3 regions of the Duganella sp. GW821-FHT07G03 genome follow, and region 1 is predicted to be linked to each of the others. Evidence: predicted binding sites of a transcription regulator. Region 1 holds the regulator's gene; each other region holds the start of a gene.
The links. Region 1 encodes LexA, which represses DNA repair genes until DNA is damaged. Its sites were predicted from a motif close to ACTGTATNNNNATACAGT; they were not measured.

Region 1 (4,608 bases):
AAGGGCATCGAGCACGGTTCGCTGCACAAGCCCATCCACACTTCGGTCGCCTTCGGTTACGCCGACGCGCGCCAGCTGGCGTCTGTGTTCCAGGGCAAGGAGCCGGGCTTCCGCTACGGCCGCCAGGGCAACCCGACCATCTCCGCGCTGGAGGACAAGGTCAACCAGATGGAGCAGGGCGTCGGCACGATCTGCTTCGCCACCGGCATGGGCGCGATCGGCGCCGTGTTCCAGTCGCTGCTGCGCGCGGGCGACCATGTGGTGTCGTCGTCTTTCCTGTTCGGTAACACCAACAGCCTGTGGCAGACCACCATGGCGCAGGGCGTGGCGGTGTCCTTCGTCGACGCCACCGACGTCGCCAACGTGGCCGCCGCCATCACCGAGCAGACCCGCGTGGTGTTCGTCGAGACCATCGCCAATCCGCGCACGCAAGTGGCCGACCTCAAGCGCATCGGCGAGCTGTGCCAGCAGCGCGGCATCCTCTACATCGTCGACAACACGATGACCACGCCTTACCTGTTCCGTCCGAAATCGGTCGGCGCCGGGCTGGTGGTCAACGCGCTGACCAAGTCGATCGGCGGCCACGGCAACGCGCTGGGCGGCAGCCTGACCGACACCGGCGCCTACGACTGGACCCGCTACCCGAACATCTACGAGAACTACAAGAAGGCCGCGCCGCTGCAATGGGGGCTGGCGCAGATCCGCGCCAAGGGCTTGCGCGACTTCGGCGCCTCGCTGGCGCCGGAGGCGGCGCACCACATCGCCGTCGGCGCCGAGACGCTGGCGTTGCGCATGGAGCGCACCAGCGCCAATGCGCTGGCGCTGGCCCGGCTGCTGGAAGCGGACGAGCGCGTGGCCGCCGTCTACTACCCAGGCCTGGCGTCGCATCCGCAGCACGCCATCTCCAGCGAACTGTTCCGCAGCTTCGGCTCGCTGCTGAGCTTTGAGCTGAAGGACGGCATCGACTGCTTCGACTTCCTGAACCGCTTGAAACTGGCGATTCCAGCCTCCAACCTGGGCGACACGCGCACGCTGATCATCCCGGTGGCGCACACCATCTTCTTCGAGATGGGCGCGGAACGGCGGGCGTCGATGGGCATCGCGGAATCGCTGATACGGGTGTCGGTCGGCATCGAAGATACCGACGATCTGTTGGACGATTTCACGTGCGCACTGGAAGCTTGCTGAGCATCGCGCCGAGTTGTGATAATCTAAGCTTTCAATTTTGCTAAGCGGGAGGAGGCGTTATGAGAGCAGCATGGGTATTTGCCTTGACCGTGCTGTCGACCAACGCCTGCGCCGACGAGCAGGCCCGCCGCCTGGCCCGCCAGGCCGAGATCGAGTACTACACCAGCCGCTACGACGGCGCCGATATTTCGCTGGCCCGTTTCAACTGCCAGCCTCCCAACATGCCGATGCGCCCGGCGCAGGCCGGCGGCCCTGCCATGACGCGGGCGCTGGCCGCGTGGCGCAGCTGCTACGACCAGTTCCTTGCGAATTACAATGCCGCACTCCCGGTGGGCAAGAGCATCCCCCCCGACCTGGCCGACCTGATGACGGATGATGAAATCGACGCCGCCCAGGCCTTGATGAGCGAGGTGTTCGTGCGCGTGGCGGACGAGGCCAAGCGCCAGGCGGACGCGGTCACCTTGTCGCAGGCGGCGTGGGAGGGCCGGCGCGGCGACATCGCCTTGAGCGCGCGCGAGCTGTCGCACCTGCCGGAGACCGCAGGCAAGCGCTAAGCTGCCGTTTGGCAGGAATTGATGCAATATTGTCTTTTGCGCACCGGCGTCGATTATGAAACCCTGGTTCGCCAGCGCATCACCGGCGCGCTGGGCATGGGCAGCACGGCGATCGCATTGACGCCGGCCATGCGCCAGCACCTGGCGACCGGCTACGACATGCCGGGCAGGGTGGCGTCCAACTGGGATATGCCGGCGCTGGCCGGCATGGGCGCGCTGCGCTCGTCGACGGCGGACCTGTTGAAGTTTGTGGGCGCGAATATGGGATTGCTGAAGACGCCGCTGTACGGCGCGATGCAGGCGGCGCACCGGCCGCGTCACGCGGTCGAGGGCAAGCCGGAGTTGTCGGTGGGGCTGGGGTGGCATGTGCTGGAGCAGCACGGCTCGCACATTGTCTGGCATAAGGGCGGCACGGGCGGCTACCGCACTTATATCGGCTTCGACACCAGTGCGCAGCGCGGCGTGGTGCTGATGTCGAACTCGCACATGGGCTCGGACGACATCGCCAGGCGGGCGCTGAACAGCGCCTTCCCGCTCATCGTGCCCAAGCCGATGGCGATGTAGAGCTTAGTGCCAGCTGCGCATCAGGCCGACCGCCAGGCCTTCCAGCGCGAACTCGTCCGCTTCAGGATCGACCTTGATGATCTTGAAGTCCGGGTTTTCCGGCAGCAGTTCGACCAGCGAGCCGGTCTTGCGGTAGCGCTTGACGGTGACGTCGTTGCCGATGCGGGCCACGACGATCTGGCCGTTCTTGGCACTGTCCACTTTTTTGACGGCCAGCAGGTCGCCGTCCATGATGCCGGCGTCGCGCATCGATTCGCCGCGCACCTTCAGCAGATAGTCGGGGCGGGACGAGAACATGGCCGGATCGACGCTGTAGCTGGTTTCCAGGTTTTCCTGCGCCAGGATGGGCGAGCCGGCGGCCACGCGGCCGATCAGCGGCAGCGACATCATCAGCGACACCGGCACCTTGGACGCGGCCGGCTCGGCGTGCACGCCCAGCAGGCGGATGCCGCGCGAAGTGCCGGCGGCGATCTCGATCGCGCCCTTGCGCGCCAATGCCTGCAAATGCTCCTCGGCCGCGTTGGCGGACTTGAAGCCCAGCTCATTGGCGATTTCGGCACGGGTCGGCGGGAAGCCGGTGTTTTCGATGGCATCCTTGATCAGATTGAGAATTTGTTCCTGTCTTGCGGTGAGCTTGATCATAGAGTGCTTTAGGCCTGTGTATATAGACAGTCTGTATTTTTGTACAGTGTGAAGCGAAATGCAAGGGAATTTGTTGCTTAGCACGAAATAATTTCATGGAGGCTCGCAAGGGATGGGATTTTGCGTCCGCCCCGGGGCTGGTCTTTTGGCGGAAAAGCTGATATAGTCGCGGGCTTACCTCTTCCCACACCTGTCTTGACGCCAGGGTGGGCTATATTCACAGTCCTTAAGGGAGTTTGCATGCGTCACTATGAAATAGTATTTATCGTCCATCCGGACCAGAGCGAGCAAGTGCCCGCCATGATCGAGCGTTACAAAGCCTCGGTAACCACCCGCGGCGGCGCCGTGCACCGTGTTGAAGATTGGGGCCGTCGTCAGATGGCTTACTCGATCCAGAAACTGGCTAAAGCACACTACATCTGCCTGAACATCGAATGCGACAACGAGACCCTGGTCGAGCTGGAAACCGCCTTCAAATTCAATGATGCCGTGCTGCGTCACCTGACCGTCAAGATGAAGAAAGCGGAAACCGCTCCTTCGCCGATGATGAAGTCGGTACAACGTGAAGATGCAGCGAAATCGCATCGCACCGAAGCTCCAGCAGTTGCTGCTGCTCCTGCGGCCTAATTGTTGCCAGGAACCGAGCTGAATCAGCTCCAGTTTATTGCTCTCATCGCCGAACGGGACGCCTTGCGCTACACCCCGGCCGGCATGCCGATCGTGAATGCTGTACTCCAGCACCGATCCCAGCAGATGGAGGCAGGCATCGCCCGATTGAGCGAGTTTGAAATTTCCGCGGTTGCCGCGGGCGAGATTTCAGGCCGCTTCAGTCAGGCGCCACTGGCAGGCATGTATCAGTTCACCGGTTTTCTGAACAAGAAGAATCGCAATAGCAAAAGCCTGGTGTTTCACATCATTGATTTTAGTGCTGTCCCAGACAGCTCAATTTAGATACAGGAGCCTAAAATGGCATTCGGTAAAAAGTTCGACAAAAACAAGCTCAAGCTGAAAGAAAAGCGCAAGCAACAGAATCCTTTGTTCAAGCGTAAGAAATTCTGCCGCTTCACCGCAGCAAACGTAGAACAAGTTGACTACAAAGACGTCGACACCCTGAAAGACTTCGTCCAGGAAAACGGCAAAATCATGCCAGCACGTCTGACCGGTACCAAGGCGCACTACCAGCGTCAAGTTGACACCGCAATCAAGCGCGCTCGCTACCTCGCGCTGCTGCCTTACACCGATCTGCACCACGCTTAATTGCGTCGTCTAGATAAGATCCTGGAGAAGAACTATGCAAATCATTCTGTTAGAAAAAGTCGTCAACCTGGGCAACCTGGGTGAAGTCGTTAAAGTTAAAGACGGTTACGCACGTAACTTCCTGATTCCGCAAAAAATGGCTCGCCGCGCTACCGCGTCCGCCGTTGCTGAATTCGAAGTCAAGCGCGCTGAACTGGAAAAAGCTGCTGCTGAAAAGCTGGCTGCTGCTCAAGCCCAAGGCGAGAAACTGAACGGCATGACCGTGAACGTTTCGCAAAAAGCTGGTGTTGACGGCCGTCTGTTCGGCTCCGTCACCAACTTCGACATCGCTGAAGCGCTGACCAAAGCTGGTTTCGCTGTTGAAAAAGCTGCCGTGCGCATGCCTACCGGTCCTCTGAAGACC
Region 2 (4,608 bases), on a different contig from region 1:
ACGAAGAGCTGACCGCGGCGCTGGAGAACCTCAGCCTGACGCAGGAAGAACTGGTGCGGCGCGACAAGCTGGCGGCGCTGGGCGCACTGGTGGCCGGCGTGGCCCACGAGCTCAACACGCCGATCGGCAACTGCCTGACCATGGCTGGCAGCATGAGCGAACGCACGGCCGAGCTCCAGCGCGACCTGGAGGGCGGGCTGCGGCGCTCGGCGCTGAAAACCTATCTGCAACAAGCCGCCGACGCCGACGCCGTGGTGATGCGCAACCTGAACCGCGCCGCCGCGTTGGTGGCCGGCTTCCGCCGCATCGCGGTCGACAGCGCCAGTTCGCAGCGCAGCCGCTTCGTGCTGGGCGACCTGGTGGCCCAGTTGCTGCAATCGACCCAGGCCGCGATCGAGCAGCATGGCATAACGCTGGTCGAGGAAGTCGAACACTGGCTGGAGCTCGACAGCTATCCCGGCCCGCTGGCCCAGGCGCTGGAAAACCTGATCGACAACTGCATCACGCACGGCTTCAACGGCCGCAGCCACGGCACCATCACGATCCGGGCGCAAGATACCGGCAACGGCGAGATCGCCATGTCGGTGACCGACGATGGCGACGGCATCCCGAGCGCCAACCTGCCACACATCTACGATCCCTTCTTCACCACCCGGCTCGGCGCCGGCGGTTCCGGCCTGGGTTTGTACATTACACACAACATTGTCACCGGCGTGCTGGGTGGGCACATCGACGTCGTCAGCCAGCTGGGCGCCGGCACCACCTTCACCATGCGCCTGCCCCGCGTGGCCCCACTGTGACCCGGACTCAACAATTTTCCTTCGCGCAATTATTGCAGCCGTATAATAGGTTGTATCAGACCGGCAAACAGCCGGCGCCTAGCGGAGAGACCCGTCCCGTGCACCCACATCCTGCCCAGCCTGCAAAGATGGACATGGCAAGCCTGCGCTGCGAATTCAGCGACGCCACGGCCGAACGCGCCTTCCTGCGCCACCACTTGGCCATGACGCAGGCGCAATTGCGCGTGACCTTTGTCTTCTGTTCCCTGTTCTACCTGTGCTTCGCCGTCACCGACGTGATCTGGCTGGGCTACAGCTCGCGCACGGCGGTGCTGGTCAGCGCGCGCCTGCTGGTGGCGGCCGCCGCGCTGGCCAGCCTGGTGCTGCTGCGGCGCCGGCCCGATTCCATCCCCGTCACGCGCGGCGTGGCCAGCGTGGTCGAGATGGCGGGCGCGGCCGGCTTCCTGCTGATCGCCGCACTGCGCCCGGGCGAGTTCTCGCTGCACGCGATTTCGATGTCCATCGTCATCATCGTGATCTACATCTACATTCCCAACCGCCTGCTGTACGCGGCCGCGGTCGCGGCGCCGGCCACGCTGGGCTTCATCGTGCTGGCCCAGCAGCTGGGCGACCTGCGCCGGGTCGAGCTGGCGACGATGGCGGCGCTGCTGACGCTGACCAATGTGTTCGGCTACGTGGCGGCGCGCCGCTACCAGCTGCTGCTGCGCGACGAATACAGCGCGCAGACGGTGCTCAAGAACCTGTCGGTGCGCGATCCGCTGACCGGCTGCTACAACCGGCGCCACCTGCACGAACAGCTGCTGGAAACGGAAATCTCGCGCGCCCAGCGCTACCGCCTGAGCCTGGCGGTCATCATGAGCGACCTGGACCACTTCAAGGCGGTCAACGACACCTACGGCCACAACGGCGGCGACGCCGTGCTGCAACGCTTCGGCGCCCTGCTGCAATCGATGACGCGCGACGGTGTCGACAGCGTGGTGCGCTACGGCGGCGAGGAATTCCTGCTGATCCTGCCGGAGACCGACCTGGCCGGCGGCGTCCTGCTGGCCGAACGCCTGCGCCACGCGCTGGCCGACACGCCGGTCGAGTACGCTGGCCAGCAGATCCATATCACCGCCAGCTTCGGCGTGGCCAGCGTCGACTTCGCGACCTCCACCCATGAAGCCCACCTCAACATGATCGCCTCTGCCGACGAATTGCTGTACGCTGCCAAGAACAGCGGCCGCGACCGCGTCTGCTCACGACAACTGGTGTAGAACATGATCCACATCAAGCGATACACGCTGGCCGCCGCCATGCTGACACTGTGCTGCACCAGCCTCAACGCCGGTCCGGCGCCGTGGTATAAGTGGCGCAGCAAGATCGACAACTATCTCAGCTGCTCGCAGACGCCGCTGGGACCGGGCTGGGAAAAAGACTCGGGCCCCTATAAAGATAGCCGTTGCGAAAAGTTGGTTCTTGCTAAATAATGGGGTCGCAATAACAGGGGGAACCCCGGGGCATTACTGGCTACATTTCATCACTTTGAGGAGACTGTATGTTTACAAATCCCGAACAATTTGCCAACGCCACCAAAGCACTGTTTGAATTTCAGCTTGAAACCTTCAACAGCCTGACCAGCAAAGCTGTGCAAGGCGTCGAGCAAGTCGTCGCCCTGAACATGGCCACCGCCAAAACCCAGCTGGAAGACGGCCTCGCCACCGGCAAGGAAATCAGCCAGGCCACCGATCCCAAGGCCGCCATGTCGCTGGCCGCCGCCAAGCTGCAACCAGGCGTGGCCGGCGCCGCCGCCTACAACCAGCAACTGGGCGGCATCATCGCCGAGATCCGCGAAGAATTCACCCGCGCCGCCGACGCCCACATGACCGAAGCCAAGAGCACGCTCAGCGCGCTGATCTACGACGTCACGAAGAACGTGCGTCCCGGATCGGAGAACGCGGTGCAGATCGTCAAGACCGCGATCGACAACGCCTTCAGCGGCTACGAGCAGGTGACCAAGGCCACCAAGCAGGCGGTCGAAGCGGTGGAAACGCAAATCGCCAAGGCCAGCGCCCTGGTCGATCAAAACACCGACAAGCCAGCCAAGGCCGCGAAAAAATAAACCCGTTCAACTCCCCGCACCAGCCAGGCCCGCGCGCCTGGCTTTTTATTTTTCTGGGCGTCAGCCACCAAATACGATACACTGTACATAAACACAGTTATCGCGGCAGCTTATTCCAGCAATGATCAAAGTTCTAGAAAATCCCTTGTACTACCTGGACAACTTCCATCAGGTACTGACGTGGATAGGCGACCGCTACGACGACCTGCTGACCGCCGAGGAGCGCGGCTTCCTCGCGGCGTTTCCCACCCTGCCGCTAGCCTCACGCGCGCTGTTCGTGCGCATGGTGATGCGCAAGGGCACGGTGTTCCGCGCCAGCAAACTGGCGTACGCCGAGATCGGCAGCACGCATGAAGCGGCCCGTCCGTTGGCAGCGCTGGGACTGATCGAGGAAGACCCCGCGCTGAACCTGGACCAACTGTTCGAACTGCTGCAAAAACCCGAGATCGGCAAGATCTTCCAGCTGCCCCCGCACCTGCGCCAGCTGCGCAAGGCCGAGCAGCTGGAAGCGCTGCGCGCGCAGTACGAAGGCGAACACCGCTACTCCGGCTGGTACCAGGGCTCGGGCGACCACTGCTACCGCAACCTGACGCAGGAACTGTGCGACCGCCTGCGGCTTATCTTCTTCGGCAACTACCACCAGGACTGGACCGAGTTCGTCCTGTCCGACCTCGGCATCTACCAGTACGAAAAGGTCGACTTCTCGCCGGCCGCGCGCGGCTTCCGCAGCCGCCGCGACATCGACGACTTCCTCGCGCTGCACCGCTGCCACGAACGCTTCATCGAAGGCGAAGCGCCGGCCGACGTGATCCGCGACCTGCCGCCCTGCCCGGCCGACAACGAATGGCTGCGCAGCCGCCGCGACAAGCTGACCTTCCAGATCGCCCAACACCTCGAAAAGCTGGCCGACTGGCCGGCCGCGCACGCGCTGTACGCCGGCTGCAACTACCCCGGCGCCCGCGCGCGCGCCGTGCGCGTGCTGGAAAAAGACGAACAGCCGCGCGCCGCCTTCGAGCTGCTGCAAGCGGCGCTGCAAGCGCCGGAGAGCGAAGCCGAACGCCAGCAACTGCTGCGCATGCAGCCGCGCCTGGCGCGCAAGCTGGGCCACGCCAAGCCGGCGCCGCACGCGCCCGCGCAACCGCTGCGCATCGACCTCAGCCTGCCGCCGCCGCAAGAAGCCAACTACGTCGAGTTCGTCGTGCGCGACCACCTGACGCGCGACGACGCCCCGGTCTACTACGTCGAGAACGCGCTGATCAATTCGCTGTTCGGCCTGCTGTGCTGGGACGCCGTGTTCAGCCCGATACCGGGCGCCTTCTTCCATCCCTACCACCGCGGCCCGGCCGACCTGCACAGCGCCGATTTCCAGCGCCGCCGCGCGCAGCAGTTCGCCGCCGCGCTGGCGCAGCTCGACAGCGACCAGTACCGCGCCACGATACGCGCCAACTTCGCCGCCAAGGCCGGCATCCAGTCGCCCTTTGTGTACTGGGAGACGCTGGACCCGGCGCTGCTCGACCTGGCGCTGGACTGCATCCCGGCGCTGCACCTGAAGCGCGCCTTCGAGCGCATCCTGGCAGACATCAAGGCCAACCGCAGCGGCTTCCCCGACCTGATCCAGTTCTGGCCGGCCGAGCGCCGCTACAACATGATCGAGGTGAAAGGCCCCGGCGACCGCCTGCAGGACAACCAGCTGCGCTGGATAGCCTA
Region 3 (4,608 bases), on a different contig from region 1:
CAGCCAGCTCTTGGCGCTGGAGACCAGCCGCCCCGGCACCTGCGCGCCCAGCTTGCGCGCCAGACGGCCGACCACCACCTGCGACAGGCCCGCGACATCCGCCGAAGGCCAAGGCAGTTGCAGGTCGCCGTCCGCCAGCTCGCCCGGCGCCGGGTGATAGCGCAGCGAAGGCAGCAAGGCGCCGGCGCCGACTTCGCCGGGCGCCACCAGCTGCTCGATCTCGAACAGGCGGATCTGCGCGCTGCCCGGCTCCGAATAAGCCAGCACCGTGTTGGTGGTGCCGAGATCGATGCTGACGACGTATTGACTCATACTCAGGCGGCGCGGACGTCGAACTCCACCTTCCAGCGCTGGCCGTCGTTGGATACTGCCTGCAGCTCCAGCGTGCCCGACTCGGTCGCCATCGCATGCAGGCGTACCTGCACCACGTCGCTGGTCTGGCGGCCTTCCGGCGACAGCGTCGCCTGAATCTCGTTCAACTCGATCAGCTCATCGGCGCTCCAGAAGTCCAGCAGGTCGCCGATCTGGTCCTGGCGGCGCACCGACGAACCGAAGAAGCGGAACTGCACCGGCTCGCCGACCACCAGGCCGAATTCCTGGTTCGGCAGTTCGATCTCGCTGCCTTCCTCCATGCCGAACGGCGCCACGCACAGCGCCTGGATCGGCGGCTCCATGCCGGGGATGGCCGGCATCGACGATTCGATCGCCACATAATAGGAACGCGCCGTGCCGCCGCGAATGCGCACACCGCTGCCGCGACGCACGTAGCTGTAGTAGGCCGCGCCGCGCGCCACCGCCAGGTCCAGGTCCGCACCGCCCAGCATGCGCGCAGGCTCGGAGCCTTCCAGGTACAGCCAGTCGTTGATGGCGCCCATGATGCGCTGCGACAGCAGCTCCGACTTGAACACGCCGCCGTTGAACAGCACCGCCGTTGGATGCAGGAAGGTCGCGTCGGCGCTTTGCTTGCCGACGTAGCCTTCCAGTTCGCTGGTCGCGGCCAGCTGGCGCGCCAGGAAGGCGGCCAGATGGCGCGTGATGCCCGCGTCCTGCGCATACGGCAGGCCAAGCTGCGTCAGGCCCGCGCGCGTGCGCACCGCCGGACGTGCCGACGCTTCCACCTGCGGGAAGAAGCCGTCGAGGATGAAGGTGGTCACTTCGTCGCGCGTCAGTTCGGTGCGGATCGAACCGCCGATCAGTTTCGAGCCACGGCTCGGCACCACGATGGGCCAGGTGTCGACGCTGGCGTCGGCCAGCAGTTTTTCCTTGGCGCTGCGGCAGCCGTAGGTCAGCGCGCGCATTTGCCAGGCGTCGAGCTGGGTGCCGTTGGCGGCCAGCTTGCGCGCCACCAGATGCGCCAGCGCCAGGTCCATATTATCGCCGCCGAGCAGAATGTGGTCGCCCACCGCGATGCGGTGCGGTTCCAGCACGCCGTCGCGTTCCAGCACGGCGATCAGCGAGAAGTCGCTGGTGCCGCCGCCCACGTCCACCACCAGGATGATGTCGCCCGGCTTGACTTCCTTGCGCCAGCGGCCTTCGCTGCCCTGGATCCAGCTGTACAGGGCCGCTTGCGGCTCTTCCAGCAAGGTCAGGTTGGTGTAGCCGGCGGCGCGTGCCGCGTCGGCCGTCAGTTCGCGCGCGCCCGGGTCGAACGATGCGGGGATCGTCACCGTCACCGCCTGTTCGCCGAACGGCGCGTCAGGGTAGGCCTGCTCCCATGCCTTGCGCAGGTGCGTCAGGTAGCGGGTCGAGGCTTCCAGCGGCGAGACGCGCGACACTTCTTCCGGTGCGTCGTTCGGCAGTAGCGCGGAACGGCGGTCGACGCCTGGATGGCTCAACCAGCTCTTGGCGCTGGAGACCAGGCGGATAGGCGTGGTGGCGCCACGGCTGCGCGCCATTTCGCCGGCGACGGCGGTTAGCTCTTCCGGTGACTGCTGCCATGGCAGGCTCAATTCGCCCGGCGCCAGTTCGTCCGCGTGCGGCAGGTAGAGGAAGGACGGCAGCAGCGGCAGTTCTTCCACCGTGCCCGGTGCGGTCAGCTGCGCAATGGCCAGCACGGCGTGCTGGGTCTTCTCGCCATCGCTGGCGGCCAGGTCCACATAGGACAACGCGCTGTGCGTGGTGCCAAGGTCGATGCCGATGGCGTAGCGTGGATCGCTCATAATTCCACCTCCGCCGGCGCCAGGATGGCGGCATCGTGTGCTTCGGCCAGTTTCGGCAGGCGCACGTTGGAGGCGCGCCAGCCGCGATGGCTCAAGGCGCCGCGGAACGGCGCGCTGCCGACCACGTTGCCGGTCAGGCGCACGGCGCTGGCGTCGAAGCCTTCTTCCAGCACCACGCGGCTGCCTTCGGCCTCGCTGCGCACCGCTTCGATGGTGAAATGCTCGCGCAGCACTTTGCTGCAGCCTTCATGCACCACGCGCGCGGCGGCGCCGATATCGGCGTCGGAATAGGCGCTCAGGTTCTCCTGCGTGAAGTCGATCAGGCGCGCTTCGCGCTGGAACAAGCTCAGAAGCTGCAAGGCGGCGTCCGGAGTCGCCACGCGCAGCGTTTGCGCTGGCGCTGGCGCCGGGGCAGGTGCTGGAGTCGCTACGGGAGCGGCGGCCGGCTGCGGCGCGTCGTCGATGCGGGTCAGGCGGGCGGCATAGTCAGCGTCGGACAGGGCGCGGAAAAACGCGCCGATGGCGATGGAGATCCTGCTAAAAAACGACGGCAATGGTTGGGTCGAATTGTTCATATTGTTTGCTCGTATCGGGTGAGCCGGGGCGCCGCATCGGCGGCATCCTGGCGAGGTGTGGGTTGGGGGCGCGCGTGGCGCGGGGAAATTCCGTCCCCCGGAACCCCGCATGATACCAGCTTGACCACTTGGTTCCCAAGAAGGCAAGCATGCACCTTTGATATTTCGCTTGATATCGTCATTTCAAGGGCATAGAATACTGTACATGTATACAGTAGTTTGGTGCCGCGATGTCTTACGATGATAACCACGATGAAAATAATCAAGAGCATGTGATGCTGCCGCCGCCGTCGTTGAAGGCGCAAAAAGGCCGTGGCGCGGTGTCGAACCTGCAGGGCCGGTTCGAGGTCCGTGCGCGCGAGGCGTATGACGACGGCTGGGAACGCGAAGAGGAGGAGGCCGCGCCTTGGAAGACGCAGGTCACGGACGAGCTCTGCAAATCCATCCTCAGCCGCAACGCCTCGCCGGACTTGCCGTTCAGCGTCTCGCTCAATCCCTACCGGGGTTGCGAGCACGGCTGCATTTATTGTTTCGCGCGGCCTACGCACAGCTATCTCGGCCTGTCGCCCGGCATGGACTTCGAGAGCAAAATCTTCGCCAAGATCAACGCGCCGGAAGTGCTGCGGCGCGAGCTGGCCAAGGCCGGCTATGAGCCGTCGTCGATCGCACTCGGCGTCAACACCGACGCCTACCAGCCCTGCGAGCGCGAGCGCAAGCTCACCCGCCGCGTGCTGGAAGTGCTGCAGGAATGCCAGCACCCGGTGGGCCTGATCACCAAGTCATCGCTGATCGAGCGCGACATCGACATCCTGTCGGCGATGGCGGCCCGGCAGCAGGCCGGCGTCGCCATCACGCTCACCACGCTGGACCCGGCCATCGCGCGCACGCTGGAGCCGCGCGCGGCCGCGCCGGCCCGCCGCCTGCGCACGATACGCACGCTGACCGACGCCGGCATCCCGGTCGCGGTCAGCGTCGCGCCCATCATTCCCTTCGTCACCGAGCCCGATCTGGAGCGCATCCTGGAAGCGGTGAAGGAGGCCGGCGCCGTCAGCGCGCACTACACGGTGCTGCGCCTGCCGTGGGAAGTGGCGCCGCTGTTCCACCAATGGCTACAAGCGCATTTCCCGGAGCGGGCCCAGCGCGTGATGAACCGGGTGCGTGAAATGCGCGGTGGCAAAGACTACGACAGCAACTTCGGCGCCCGCATGAAAGGCGAAGGCGTGTGGGCCGAGCTGATACGCCAGCGCTTCAAGATCGCCACCGAACGCCTCGGCCTGACCGGACGGGGCAGCCGCTTCCACAACATGGACGTGTCGCAATTCACGCGTCCGTTGGTGGTGCCGCCGCTGGGCGCGCGGGCCAAGGCGGCGGCCGATGCCGGTCAGCTGGACTTATTTTGAGGAGGCCACCATACCGATGTTGACGGACAGTTCGACATCCTCCGCGAACGGCAGGGACATGAACCCGGATGCAGGCGAGCGCACTAGCGCCACGTAGTCCGGATTCATGTCGGCGTTGTCCGCGATGACGAGCGCGCCCGGCCGCAGCCGGCTGCGCACCAGGCCGAGGATCTCGGGGTAGAGCGCCTTGGCGCCGTCGAGCAGCAGCAGGTCGATCTGCTCGGGCAGATCGTTGGCCAGCGTTTCCAGCGCATCGCCGGCGCGGATGTCCACCAGGTCGAGCAGGCCGCCTTGCTCCAGATGGCCGCGCGCCCGCGCCACCTTGGACGGCTCGAACTCGCTGGTGATCAGGTGGCCGCCGCCGTTGTCGCGCAAGGCAGCCGCCAGGTACAAGGTCGAGATGCCGAACGACGTGCCGAACTCGACGATATTGCGGGCACGGCAGCTGCGCGCCAGCATGTATAGCAGCTCGCC

Region 2: the regulator LexA is predicted to act here: its motif matches at 2,982-2,999, upstream of AC07OK_RS27325 (VRR-NUC domain-containing protein).
Region 3: the regulator LexA is predicted to act here: its motif matches at 2,933-2,950, upstream of AC07OK_RS03235 (PA0069 family radical SAM protein).

The regions. Positions count from the first base shown of each region.
Region 1 is NZ_JBWKQE010000004.1:152,706-157,313, reverse strand. It holds gene AC07OK_RS07875 (cystathionine gamma-synthase family protein) at 1-1,188, shown strand, start outside; gene AC07OK_RS07870 (hypothetical protein) at 1,248-1,742, shown strand; gene AC07OK_RS07865 (serine hydrolase domain-containing protein) at 1,764-2,306, shown strand; gene lexA (transcriptional repressor LexA) at 2,310-2,948, opposite strand; gene rpsF (30S ribosomal protein S6) at 3,189-3,575, shown strand; gene priB (primosomal replication protein N) at 3,594-3,899, shown strand; gene rpsR (30S ribosomal protein S18) at 3,915-4,205, shown strand; gene rplI (50S ribosomal protein L9) at 4,240-4,608, shown strand, end outside.
Region 2 is NZ_JBWKQE010000029.1:78,282-82,889, reverse strand. It holds gene AC07OK_RS27345 (ATP-binding protein) at 1-800, shown strand, start outside; gene AC07OK_RS27340 (GGDEF domain-containing protein) at 935-2,056, shown strand; gene AC07OK_RS27335 (hypothetical protein) at 2,060-2,269, shown strand; gene AC07OK_RS27330 (phasin family protein) at 2,338-2,901, shown strand; gene AC07OK_RS27325 (VRR-NUC domain-containing protein) at 3,023-4,608, shown strand, end outside.
Region 3 is NZ_JBWKQE010000001.1:707,208-711,815, reverse strand. It holds gene AC07OK_RS03250 (Hsp70 family protein) at 1-312, opposite strand, end outside; gene AC07OK_RS03245 (Hsp70 family protein) at 315-2,159, opposite strand; gene AC07OK_RS03240 (DUF2760 domain-containing protein) at 2,156-2,734, opposite strand; gene AC07OK_RS03235 (PA0069 family radical SAM protein) at 3,010-4,134, shown strand; gene AC07OK_RS03230 (O-methyltransferase) at 4,126-4,608, opposite strand, start outside.